Regions from separate parts of the Longispora sp. NPDC051575 genome, predicted to be linked through region 2. Evidence: riboswitches for the same ligand, from Rfam matches in the RefSeq annotation. Region 2 holds a riboswitch; the other holds the start of a gene.
The links. A riboswitch is a leader RNA that binds a small molecule or an ion and turns the genes downstream of it on or off. The one in region 2 is predicted to bind ZMP and ZTP.

Region 1 (5,660 bases), on a different contig from region 2:
ACCAGGTGGTAGAGCGTCGCGCCCAGGGCGGCGGCCACCGGGAGCATCGACAGCCCCGTGCCCAGCCGGGGCAGCGGCGCGTGCCCGGCGGGGCCCGGACCCGACTCGCCCGTGGCCCGGACCACGGCCAGCACCAGCACGCCGACCCCCGCGAGCCACAGGACCAACCCCGCAGGACGGGTACCCGGCAGCGCCGCCCACCGCCACAGCACGTGCGCGAACGTCCCGGCGGACAACAGCCCCGCCCCGGCGGCGACCGCGAACACCGGACCCTTGGGCTGGCTGGCCCGCAGGCACACCGCCACCCCCGCCCCGCACACCACGGCGACCGTCGCGCCGGCCACGGTCACGATGGCCGGGGGCCGGACGATCCGGGGCCCCAGGATCAGCAGCCACACCACATAGGCCCCGCTGCCGGCGACGAGCAACCCGTCGAGCACCGCGCGGACCCGGGCACCCCAGCCGCACGGGCCGCCCCGCATCGTCAACAGGCCCGTGAGCAACAGGGCCGCGCAGCCGAGGCCGGCGAGGGTGGTCAGCCGGATCCCGATCCGCGCGTCGGCCGACAACGCCAGACCGTGGGCAAGGACAGACACCCCAAGACCGGCGACCAGCCACGGGGCCCTACCAAACGGAACAAGCGTGCGAGGGGGCACGAGATCTACTGTGCCGAACTTTTCTCTGATTCGGGACACACAGCGTGTCCGTTATCTGTCACGGAGTTTTCCCGCCCAGTGGGCGTACGGCGGGCCGATGGCGGGCGCCGGAGGGCGGTGGGAGACTCGTGGTATGCCTGAGCTGCGGTCGAAGACCTCCACCCATGGCCGGAACATGGCCGGCGCGCGTGCCCTGTGGCGTGCCACCGGCATGACGGACGGCGATTTCGGCAAGCCGATCGTCGCCATCGCGAACAGCTTCACGCAGTTCGTACCCGGCCACGTGCACCTCCGCGACGTCGGGAAGATCGTCGCCGGCTCGATCGAGGCGTCCGGCGGGGTGTCCAAGGAGTTCAACACGATCGCCGTGGACGACGGGATCGCGATGGGCCACGGCGGGATGCTGTACTCCCTGCCGTCGCGGGAGCTGATCGCCGACGCGGTGGAGTACATGGTGAACGCGCACTGCGCCGACGCGCTCGTGTGCATCTCCAACTGCGACAAGATCACGCCCGGGATGCTGCTCGCCGCGCTCCGGCTCAACATCCCCACCGTGTTCGTCTCCGGCGGCCCGATGGAGGCCGGCAAGACGGTCGCCATGAACGGGGTCGTCACCCACAAGCTGGACCTGATCGACGCGATGGTGGCCGCCGCCGACCAGGCCGTCTCGGACAGCGACCTGGACAAGATCGAACGCTCGGCGTGCCCGACCTGCGGCTCCTGCTCGGGCATGTTCACCGCCAACTCGATGAACTGCCTCACCGAGGCCATCGGGCTGGCCCTGCCGGGCAACGGTTCCGTGCTGGCCACGCACGCCATGCGCCGGGGGCTGTTCGAGGAGGCCGGGCGCACCGTCGTGCGGATCGCCGACGCGTACTACGCCAACGACGACATGTCCGTGCTGCCCCGGGCCATCGCGTCCCGGGCCGCGTTCGAGAACGCCGTCGCGCTCGACGTGGCCATGGGCGGCTCCACGAACACCGTCCTGCACCTGCTCGCCGCCGCCCGCGAGGCAGAGGTCGACTTCAACGTCGCCGACGTGGACGAGATCTCCCGCCGGGTGCCGTGCCTGGCGAAGGTCGCGCCGAACTCGCCGAAGTACCACATGGAGGACGTGCACCGGGCCGGCGGCATCCCCGCCCTGCTCGGCGAGCTGCACCGGGGCGGCGCCCTGCGCACCGACGTGTGGTCGGTGCACTCCCCGGACCTGGACTCCTGGCTGGCGGAGTGGGACATCCGCAGCGGATCCACGTCGGCCGCCGCGCTGGAGCTGTTCCACGCCGCGCCCGGCGGGGTGCGCACCGTCGAGCCGTTCTCCACCGACAACCGGTGGTCGAGCGTCGACACCGACGCGGCCGAGGGGTGCATCCGGTCCGTCGAGCACGCCTACTCCGCCGACGGCGGGCTCGCCATCCTGTTCGGCAACCTCGCCCCGGACGGCTGCGTGGTCAAGACCGCCGGCGTCCCCGACGACTGTCTCACCTTCACCGGACCCGCCAAGGTGTACGAGTCGCAGGACGACGCCGTCACCGCCATCCTCGGCAACCAGGTGGTGGCCGGCGACGTGGTGGTCATCCGGTACGAGGGGCCCAAGGGCGGGCCGGGCATGCAGGAGATGCTGTACCCGACCTCGTTCCTCAAGGGGCGCGGGCTCGGTCGGGCGTGCGCGCTGATCACGGACGGGCGGTTCTCCGGCGGGACCTCGGGGCTGTCCATCGGGCACGCGTCGCCCGAGGCGGCGGCCGGCGGGCTGATCAGCCTCGTGCGCGAGGGCGACCCGATCGTGATCGACATCCCGAACCGGGCGATCCGGCTGGACGTCGCCGACGACGAGCTGGAGGCGCGGCGGGTGGCCGAGGAGAAGCGGGACCGGCCGTACACGCCGGTGGACCGGGTGCGGCCCGTGTCGGCGGCGCTGCGGGCCTACGCCTCGATGGCGACCAGCGCGTCCGACGGGGCGTACCGGCTGGTGCCGTAGCCGGACCGGGCCGGCACCCGTGCCGGGCGCCCGCCCGTACCCGTCGAAAGATCTAGGCCAGGAGCGCGTAGACCGTCGAGACCTCGGCGGCCACGCCCTTCGACGCCGACAGCGTGATGGTCACGAAGGCGAGGCTCCGGCCGGCCTTCGTGACCGACGCGCGCACCAGGGTGTCCTCGCCCACGACCGGCCGCTGGAACGTCGAGGACAGCTGCACCGTCGTCATCGGGAAGAATCCGCCCCGGGTCGCCGACAGGGCGATCACGGACGCGGTGTCGGCGGCGGCCATCATCGCCTGCCCCGACAGCGCCCCGCCCTCCCGGGCCAGGTCGGCCGACCACGGCAGCCGCAGCGTCGCGGCGCCCTCCCCGACCTCCTCGACGACGAGCCCGAGTGCGAGCACCCAGGGCGCGAAGTTGGCGGCCAGAATCGCGTTGCCCTCCGCGGGCGTGAGTCCCATGGCGGCGAAGCATAACGGCTTGATCTCGTGATGGGAGCCCGCCGCAGGTCGACTAGCATGACAAGTACGCGACTGGCGCGGGTTTGGGTGGGCATAAACCACCGGGAAGCGACACTCGCCGGGCACCGTGCGCCTGGGTGCCGGGATCAGCGAAAACCATGTCTGGAGACGAGCAGTGCACGAGCCATCGATCTCGCACCTGGCCACCGAGGACCCGCAGATCGCGGGTCTGATCGAGGCCGAGGCGAAGCGCCAGTTCGAGAAGATCCGCATGATCGCCTCGGAGAACTACGTGTCGACCGCCGTGCTCGAGGCGACCGGGACCGTCCTGACGAACAAGTACTCCGAGGGCTACGCCGGCAAGCGGTACTACGAGGGCCAGCAGTTCATCGACCAGATCGAGACGATCGCGATCGAGCGGGCCAAGTCCCTGTTCGGCGTCGACCACGCGAACGTCCAGACCTACTCCGGCTCCCCCGCGAACCTGGCCGTCTACCTGGCCTTCCTGAACCCGGGCGACACCGTGCTCGGCATGGGCCTGCCGGCCGGCGGCCACCTGACCCACGGCTGGTCGGTCTCGGCCACCGGCAAGTGGTTCAACGCCGTGCACTACGGCGTCGAGAAGGAGACCGGCCTCGTCGACCTGAACAAGGTCCGCGAGCTGGCCCTGGAGCACCGGCCGAAGCTGATCATCTGCGGCGGCACGGCCATCCCGCGCACCATCGACTTCCCGGCCTACGCGGCCATCGCCAAGGAGGTCGGCGCGGTCCTGCTCGCCGACATCGCGCACATCGCCGGCCTGATCGCCGGTGGCGCGCACCCCTCCCCGGTCGGGTACGCCGACGTGATCTCCACCACCACGCACAAGACCCTCCGGGGCCCGCGCGGCGCGATGCTGATGTGCAACGCCGAGCACGCCAAGGCCATCGACAAGGCCGTGTTCCCCGGCCTGCAGGGCGGCCCGCACAACCACACGACGGCCGGTATCGCGGTGGCCCTCAAGGAGGCCGCGACCCCCGAGTTCGGCGTCTACGCCCACCAGGTCGTCGCCAACGCCAAGGCCCTCGCCGCCGCCCTCGTGGAGCGCGGCTTCGACCTGGTCTCCGGCGGCACCGACAACCACCTGATCCTCGCGGACCTCACGCCGAAGGGCATCGCCGGCAAGCCCGCCGCGCAGGCCCTCGACGCCGCCGGGATCGAGCTGAACTACAACTCGGTGCCGTTCGACCCGCGCAAGCCGTTCGACCCGTCCGGCATCCGGCTCGGCACCGCCGGGCTCACCACCCGGGGCCTCACCCCGGAGCAGATGCCGCAGGTCGCCGCATGGATGGACGAGGCGATCGGTGCGGCCCTCAAGGAGGACACCACCGAGCTCGACCGGATCGCCGGCGAGGTGTCCGACCTGCTCAAGGCCTACCCGATGCCCGGGTACGCGGCGGAGTAGCCACGCACTTCCCGGACCCCGGCGCCCCGCTCTTGTGGGGCGCCGGGGTCTTTTCAAGAGCATTTGATGGTTACGGTGGGGTGTGACCGGTGTCCGGCGGTTCGTCTGGGCTGCCCGGAGCGCCCCCGCCAAGCCGGGCGTTCCCGACCGGGAGTAAGCCCCCGGCTCGGCCCGGGGTCGGCGCTCGGCCCGGGGGTCAGCCCGCGCGTCGGGTCGCCGCCCACTCCAGCAGGGGTTCCACGTGCTCCGCGGGGGCGGCCCGGCCCAGAACGGCCCCCTGCCCGTACCGGCAGCCGGCCGCCTTCGCCGTCGTCAGCGCCTCCGCCGTGCCCAGGTCCTGCGCGACCACCTCGTAGCCAAGGCGGCGGCCCAGGGTCACCACCACGGCCGTCGCCGGGCCCGAACCCTTCACCAGGTCCACCGACAGCCGGCGCAACTGCCGCATGGTGGCCGGCCCCAGGTCCGTACCCCCCAGGCAGACCCGGACGCCGAGTGCGCGCAGACCCGCGAGCTGGCTCGTGACCTGGCGCGAATCGCCCGGCCCGGTCACCTCAACGACCAGGCGGGCCGCCGGCACCCGGTGGGTGGTCAGGGCCGCGGCGACGCCCGCGACGTACGTGACGGACTCCAGTTCGGCGGGCTCGGCACGGACCGTGATCCACAGGTCGCGGCCGTCGGCGAGCCAGCGGGCGAGCTGGCGGCACGAGCGGTCGAGGACCCAGGCACCGAGCAGGGGACCGAGGCCCGCCTCTGCGGCCATCCGGAGCAGCTCGGCCGGACCCAGCCAGCCGAGCTTCGGATGGTGCCAGCGCGGCAACGCCTCCACCCCGGCGGTCCGGCCGTCGGCCAGGTCCACGACCGGCTGGAACCTCAGGTCCAGCGCGTCCTTCTCCAGGGCGGCCCGCAGGTCCGCGCGCCGGGCGGCCGGCAGGCGACGGGGGCGGCGGCGGTACAGCCACGCCCCGCCCGCGACCAGGGCCGCGAGCAGGCGCAGCCAGAACGCGTCGGCGACGACGGCCACGGCGAGCGCGAAAGTGATGAGTATCGTCATCCGCCCACCTCCTCCCGCTTCCTGTCTAACGACCCGGAAGGTTGCCAGTTACCCGCCGCCCGGGGGCCACC
Region 2 (5,660 bases):
GTGTCGATGCCGAACAGGCCGCCGGCCGGCACGATGACGACGTCGCCGGCTGTCACGTCGTGCTTCCGGTCGTCCAGCGTGACCGTGGCCGACCCGGCGGTGATGCGCAGCACCTCCTCCCGGGTGACGCGGTGCGGGACGCCGGTCGTGCCGGCCGGGACGTCGACCTGCCACGCGGCGAGTTCGGCGCTGCCGCTGCGCGGGGCGGCGTAGGAGGTGAAGGTCGCGCCGTGGATCTCGTGGACGACGGCGTCGGAGGGGCGGACGACAGGCACGGTGACTCCTCAGAAGTAGACAAGTAGCTTGTCTAAATGGTCAACGATCTTGTCCGTGCTGTCAAACTGCTTTCATGGGTACCGACCACCGCGCGCTCGCCTACCTCGTACTCGCCGCCGCGAACACCCTCAGCGAGGCCATCCACGCGGGGGTGGTCGCCCGCGGCTTCGACGACGTCCGCCCCGCGCACGGCTTCGCGTTCGTCCGGCTCGCCCCCGACGGGGCCACCGTCGGACAGGTCGCCGAACACCTGGGCGTCACGAAACAGGCCGCCAGCCAGCTGATCGAGGAACTGACCCGCAAGGGGTACGTGGCCAGCCAGCCGCACCCGCGCGACGCCCGGGCCCGGCTCGTCACGCTCACCGACCGGGGCTGGGCCTGCACCCGGGCCGCCGACGCCGCGGCGGCCGAGGCGGTGGCGCGCTGGGCGGAGGTGCTCGGCGAGGACCGGGTCGGGGCCCTGGTCACCGACCTGGCCCGGGTCGCCGCGCCGGGCCGGCTGCGTCCCACCTGGTGACGCCGCCCTGGGCCGGTTCCCGGATGTCGCCGGCCCGCACGGGATCGTGGCCGGGTGCGCTCCGGCGACTGCGGAGCCAGGCGACGCCGGCGGCCCCTGGTAGATTCGGCCGTGCCGCGACTGGCGAAGGTGGATCACCACCGGGGAGCGGCAGCACACACACGTGACGGTGTCGTCCGCCTGGGCACCTCTGTCCCACCGACGGAGGTTCGCCGTGCAGGAATTTCTCGACCGACTGGCCAGCCGCAGTCCCGCCCCCGGTGGCGGGGCCGCCGCCGCGTTGCACGCCGCCCAGGGCGCGGCCCTGCTCGCGATGGTCGCCCGCTACAGCGACGGCCCGAAGTACGCGGGGCACGCGCCCCTGATCACCGCCGTGCTCACCGAGGCCGAGGAGCTGCGCGGCCGCGCCGTGGCCCTGGTCGCCGAGGACGCGGAGGCGTTCGCCGCCGTGGCCGCCGCGTACAAGGGGCCCCGGGAGGTGCTGGCCGCCGCCCTGGTGGACGCCGCGCGCCCGCCGGCCGCCGTGATCGCCGTCGCGGCCCGGCTGGTCGCGCTCGCCGAGGACCTGCTGCCCGTCGGCAACCGCAACGTGGTCACCGACGTCGCGGCCGCCGCCGAGGCCGCGCGCGCCGCCGTGACCACCTCCCGGGTCAACGTCGAGGTCAACCTCGCCGGCATCACCGACCCCGACGCGCGCCGCGACCTGCTCGCGACCCTCGCCGGGGTCGACGAACTCGTGGCCCGCGCCGACCGGGTCACCGCCGACGTGCGTGAGGGGCTGGCTGCGTGAACCTGTCCGGACGGGAACTCGCGGCCACCATCCGCGCCGACGTCGCCGCCCGGGTCGCCCAGGGGCCCGCGCCGAAGCTCGCGATCGTCACGGCCACCGCCGACGAGGCCAGCGCCTGGTACGTGCGCTCCCTGGCCACGGCCGCCGGCAAGGTCGGCATCACCTGCGAGGTGGTGGACCTCGGCCCGGCCGCCGACACCGCCACCATCACCGACGCCCTCCGGGGGCTCGCGGCCGACCCGGGCACGCACGGCGTCATCCTGCAGACCCCGTTGCCCGCCGGTGTGGACGCCCGGGAGGTGGCCCTGGCGATCGACCCCGCCCAGGACGTCGACGGCGCGAACCCGGAGAGCCTGGGCCGGCTCGTCTGCGGCCTGCCCGCGTACCCGCCCGCGACCGCCGAGGCCGTCGTCGCGCTCCTCGACCACCACGGCGTACCCGTCGAGGGTCGGGAGGCCGTGGTGGTCGGCCGGTCCACGGTGGTCGGCAAACCGCTCGCGCACCTGCTGCTCGACCGGGACGCCACGGTCACCGTCTGCCACTCCCGCACCGCCGACCTGGCGGCCGTCACCCGGCGCGCGGAGATCCTCGTCGTGGCCGTCGGCCGGGCCGGACTGATCCGCGCCGGACACGTCGCCCCGGGTGCGACCGTCATCGACGTGGGCACCCACCCGACGGCCGACGGGGGACTGGTCGGGGACGTCGACGCCGACTCGGTGGCCGGGGTGGCGGGGGCGCTGAGCCCCGTACCCGGCGGAGTGGGTCCCGTGACGACCGCCCTGCTGCTGCGGCACACCCTCGACGCGGCCCGGGCCCGGGCCTGAAAACGTCCCTGCCACGGTCATCCGGTGACCGTGGCAGGGACGTCGTCGTCCTCAGACCGCGCGGAAGAACTCCCGGACGTCGTCGACCAGCGTCGCCGGCTGCTCCAGCGACAGGAAGTTGCCGCCCCGCTCCACCTCGGTCCAGCGGGTCACGTTGTGGTCGCGCTCGGCGAACCGACGGATCGCCACGTCCGTCGTGGCGGTCGCGATCACGGCCGTGGGCACGGTGCCGCGCGGCTTCGGGGCCCAGGCGGCCGGGTCGTGGGCCGACTCGTAGTACAGGTTGGCCGACGAGCCGGCGGTGCCGGTGAACCAGTACACGCTGATGTTGGTCAGGAGGTTGTCGATCCCGACCGCGTCCTCGGGGGACGTGGCGGCGGCGTCGGTCCACTCCTGGAACTTCTCCGTGATCCAGGCCAGCTGCCCGACGGGGGAGTCGTGCAGGCCGAACGCCAGGGTCTGCGGGCGGGTCGACTGGATGGCGTTGAAGCCCATCATGTCGTCGCGGAAGTTCTGCAGCCGGCCGAGGCGGCCCTGCTCCAGCTCGGTGAGGCCCTCGAAGTCCGCCGGGTCGTCCGACGGGAAGGTGATCAGGCCGTTGAGGTGCAGCCCGACGATCCGCTCGGGGTCCTGGCGGCCCATCTCGGCGGCGATCCACGCGCCGCCGCCGTTGCCCTGCACGCCGTAGCGCCCGTAGCCGAGGCGCGCCATCAACGTGACGAACGCGCCGGCGATCCGGCCGGTGTTCCAGCCGGCTCCGGCGTGCGGGCCGGAGAAGCCGACGCCGGGCGTGGAGGTGACCACCACGTGGAAGTCCTCGGCCAGTGGCGCGATGACCTCGGAGAACTGGGTGAACGAGCCCGGCCAGTCGTGCACGAGCAGCAACGCGAGCGCGTCCGGGTTGGCCGAGCGCACGTGGACGAAGTGGATGTTCTGCCCGTCGACCTCCGTCGTGTACTGCGGGAACGCGTTCAGCTTCTCCTCGGCGGCGCGCCAGTCGAAGCGCCCGCCCCAGTACTCCGCGAGGCCGCGCAGGTAGTCCACCGGCACGCCCCGGGTCCACGGGTCGCCGGGCAGCTGCCCCGCCCACCGGGTGCGGCCGAGGCGGTCGCGCAGGTCGTCGAGCTCGGCCTGGGGGACGGCGATCCGGAAGGGGCGGATCTCGGTGGCGGCAGTGGTGTTCAACTCGGACACGGCTCGGGCCTTTCTCGCTGCTCACACGGGCTTCGGTACCCGTTCAGCATAGCAGAACGAAGCATTCCGTTCCAGTATTTCGGCGATGGGATCCCGATCAGGATTCGAGCAGCCCCGGACTCACCTAGAGTGACCGTCATGACGAGTAGGGCCAGGAAGACGGACACGTCCACGCACGCCGCCGACAGCCACGACCTGATCCGGGTCCAGGGCGCGCGCGTGAACAACCTCAAGGACGTCAGCGTCGAACTCCCGAAACGCCGGCTGACGGTGTTCACCGGCGTCTCCGGCTCGGGCAAGAGTTCCCTGGTGTTCGGCACGATCGCCGCGGAGTCCCAGCGGCTGATCAACGAGACGTACAGCACCTTCGTGCAGGGCTTCATGCCGACCCTGGCGCGCCCCGAGGTCGACGTCCTCGACGGGCTGACGACCGCGATCATCGTCGACCAGCAGCGGATGGGCGTCGACCCGCGCTCCACGGTCGGTACGGCCACCGACGCCAACGCCATGCTGCGGATCCTGTTCAGCCGGCGCGGGAAGCCGTACGTCGGCTCGCCCCAGGCGTTCTCCTTCAACGTGGCCTCGATCAGCGGAGCCGGCGCGGTCACCATGGAGAAGGCCGGCAAGACCGTCAAGGAACGGCGCACCTTCAGCGTCACCGGCGGCATGTGTCCGCGCTGCGAGGGCCGGGGCTCGGTCACCGACTTCGACCTGACCGCGTTCTACGACGAGAACCGGTCGCTCAACGAGGGCGCGCTGACCATCCCCGGGTACAGCATGGAGGGCTGGTTCGGCCGGATCTTCAGCGGCAGCGGCTTCTTCGACATGGACAAGCCGATCCGCAAGTACACCAAGCGGGAACTGCACGACCTGCTGTACAAGGAGCCGACGAAGATCAAGGTCGAGGGCATCAACCTCACCTACGAGGGCCTGATCCCGAAGATCCAGAAGTCGATGCTGGTCAAGGACGTCGACGCGATGCAGTCGCACATCCGGGCGTTCGTCGAGCGGGCCGTGACGTTCACGACCTGCCCCGACTGCGACGGCACCCGGCTCAGCGAGGCGGCCCGGTCGTCGAAGATCAAGGGGATCAGCATCGCCGACGCGTGCGCCATGCAGATCAACGACCTGGCGACATGGGTACGCGGCCTCAAGGAGCCCTCGGTGGCCCCGCTGCTCGCCAAGCTGGCCCACACCCTCGACTCGTTCGTGGAGATCGGCCTCGGGTACCTGTCCCTCGACCGGCCGTCGGGCACCCTGTCGGGCGGCGAGTCGCAGCGCACCAAGATGATCCGGCACCTCGGCTCCTCGCTCACCGACGTCACCTACGTCTTCGACGAGCCCACGATCGGCCTGCACCCGCACGACATCGCGCGCATGAACGACCTGCTGCTGCGGCTGCGCGACAAGGGCAACACGGTGCTCGTCGTGGAACACAAGCCGGAGACGATCGTGATCGCCGACCACGTCGTGGACCTCGGACCCGGCGCCGGTACGGCCGGCGGCCGGATCTGCTTCGAGGGCACCGTCGAGGGCCTGCGGTCCAGCGGCACCATCACCGGCCGGCACTTCGACGACCGGGCCACCCTCAAGGACACGGTGCGCACGCCCACCGGCACGCTGGAGATCCGCGGCGCGAACGCGAACAACCTGCGCGACGTCGACGTCGACCTCCCACTCGGCGTGCTCTGCGTCGTCACCGGCGTGGCCGGCTCCGGCAAGAGCTCGCTCATCCACGGCTCGATCCCGGCCGGCGAGGGCGTCGTGTCCATCGACCAGGGCGCGATCCGGGGCTCGCGGCGCAGCAACCCGGCCACGTACACCGGACTGCTCGAACCGATCCGCAAAGCGTTCGCGAAGGCCAACGGCGTCAAGCCGGCCCTGTTCAGCGCCAACTCCGCGGGCGCCTGCCCGACCTGCAACGGCAACGGCGTGATCTACACGGACCTGGCCATGATGGCCGGCGTCGCCACCGTCTGCGAGGAGTGCGAGGGCAAGCGCTTCCTGGCCTCGGTCCTGGAATACAAACTCGGAACCAAGGACATCAGCGAGGTACTCG

Region 1: it holds a riboswitch for ZMP and ZTP, as region 2 does, so the genes downstream of both, glyA (serine hydroxymethyltransferase) here and AB0M43_RS08475 (cyclodeaminase/cyclohydrolase family protein) in region 2, are expected to answer to the same signal.

The regions. Positions count from the first base shown of each region.
Region 1 is NZ_JBFAZP010000012.1:10,733-16,392, forward strand. It holds gene AB0M43_RS32615 (bifunctional diguanylate cyclase/phosphodiesterase) at 1-596, opposite strand, end outside; gene ilvD (dihydroxy-acid dehydratase) at 790-2,634, shown strand; gene AB0M43_RS32625 (PaaI family thioesterase) at 2,687-3,094, opposite strand; ZMP/ZTP riboswitch at 3,153-3,240, shown strand; gene glyA (serine hydroxymethyltransferase) at 3,270-4,538, shown strand; gene AB0M43_RS32635 (EAL domain-containing protein) at 4,735-5,589, opposite strand.
Region 2 is NZ_JBFAZP010000003.1:214,827-220,486, forward strand. It holds gene AB0M43_RS08465 (cupin domain-containing protein) at 1-275, opposite strand, end outside; gene AB0M43_RS08470 (MarR family transcriptional regulator) at 350-793, shown strand; ZMP/ZTP riboswitch at 900-986, shown strand; gene AB0M43_RS08475 (cyclodeaminase/cyclohydrolase family protein) at 1,008-1,583, shown strand; gene AB0M43_RS08480 (bifunctional 5,10-methylenetetrahydrofolate dehydrogenase/5,10-methenyltetrahydrofolate cyclohydrolase) at 1,580-2,407, shown strand; gene AB0M43_RS08485 (epoxide hydrolase family protein) at 2,459-3,568, opposite strand; gene AB0M43_RS08490 (excinuclease ABC subunit UvrA) at 3,740-5,660, shown strand, end outside.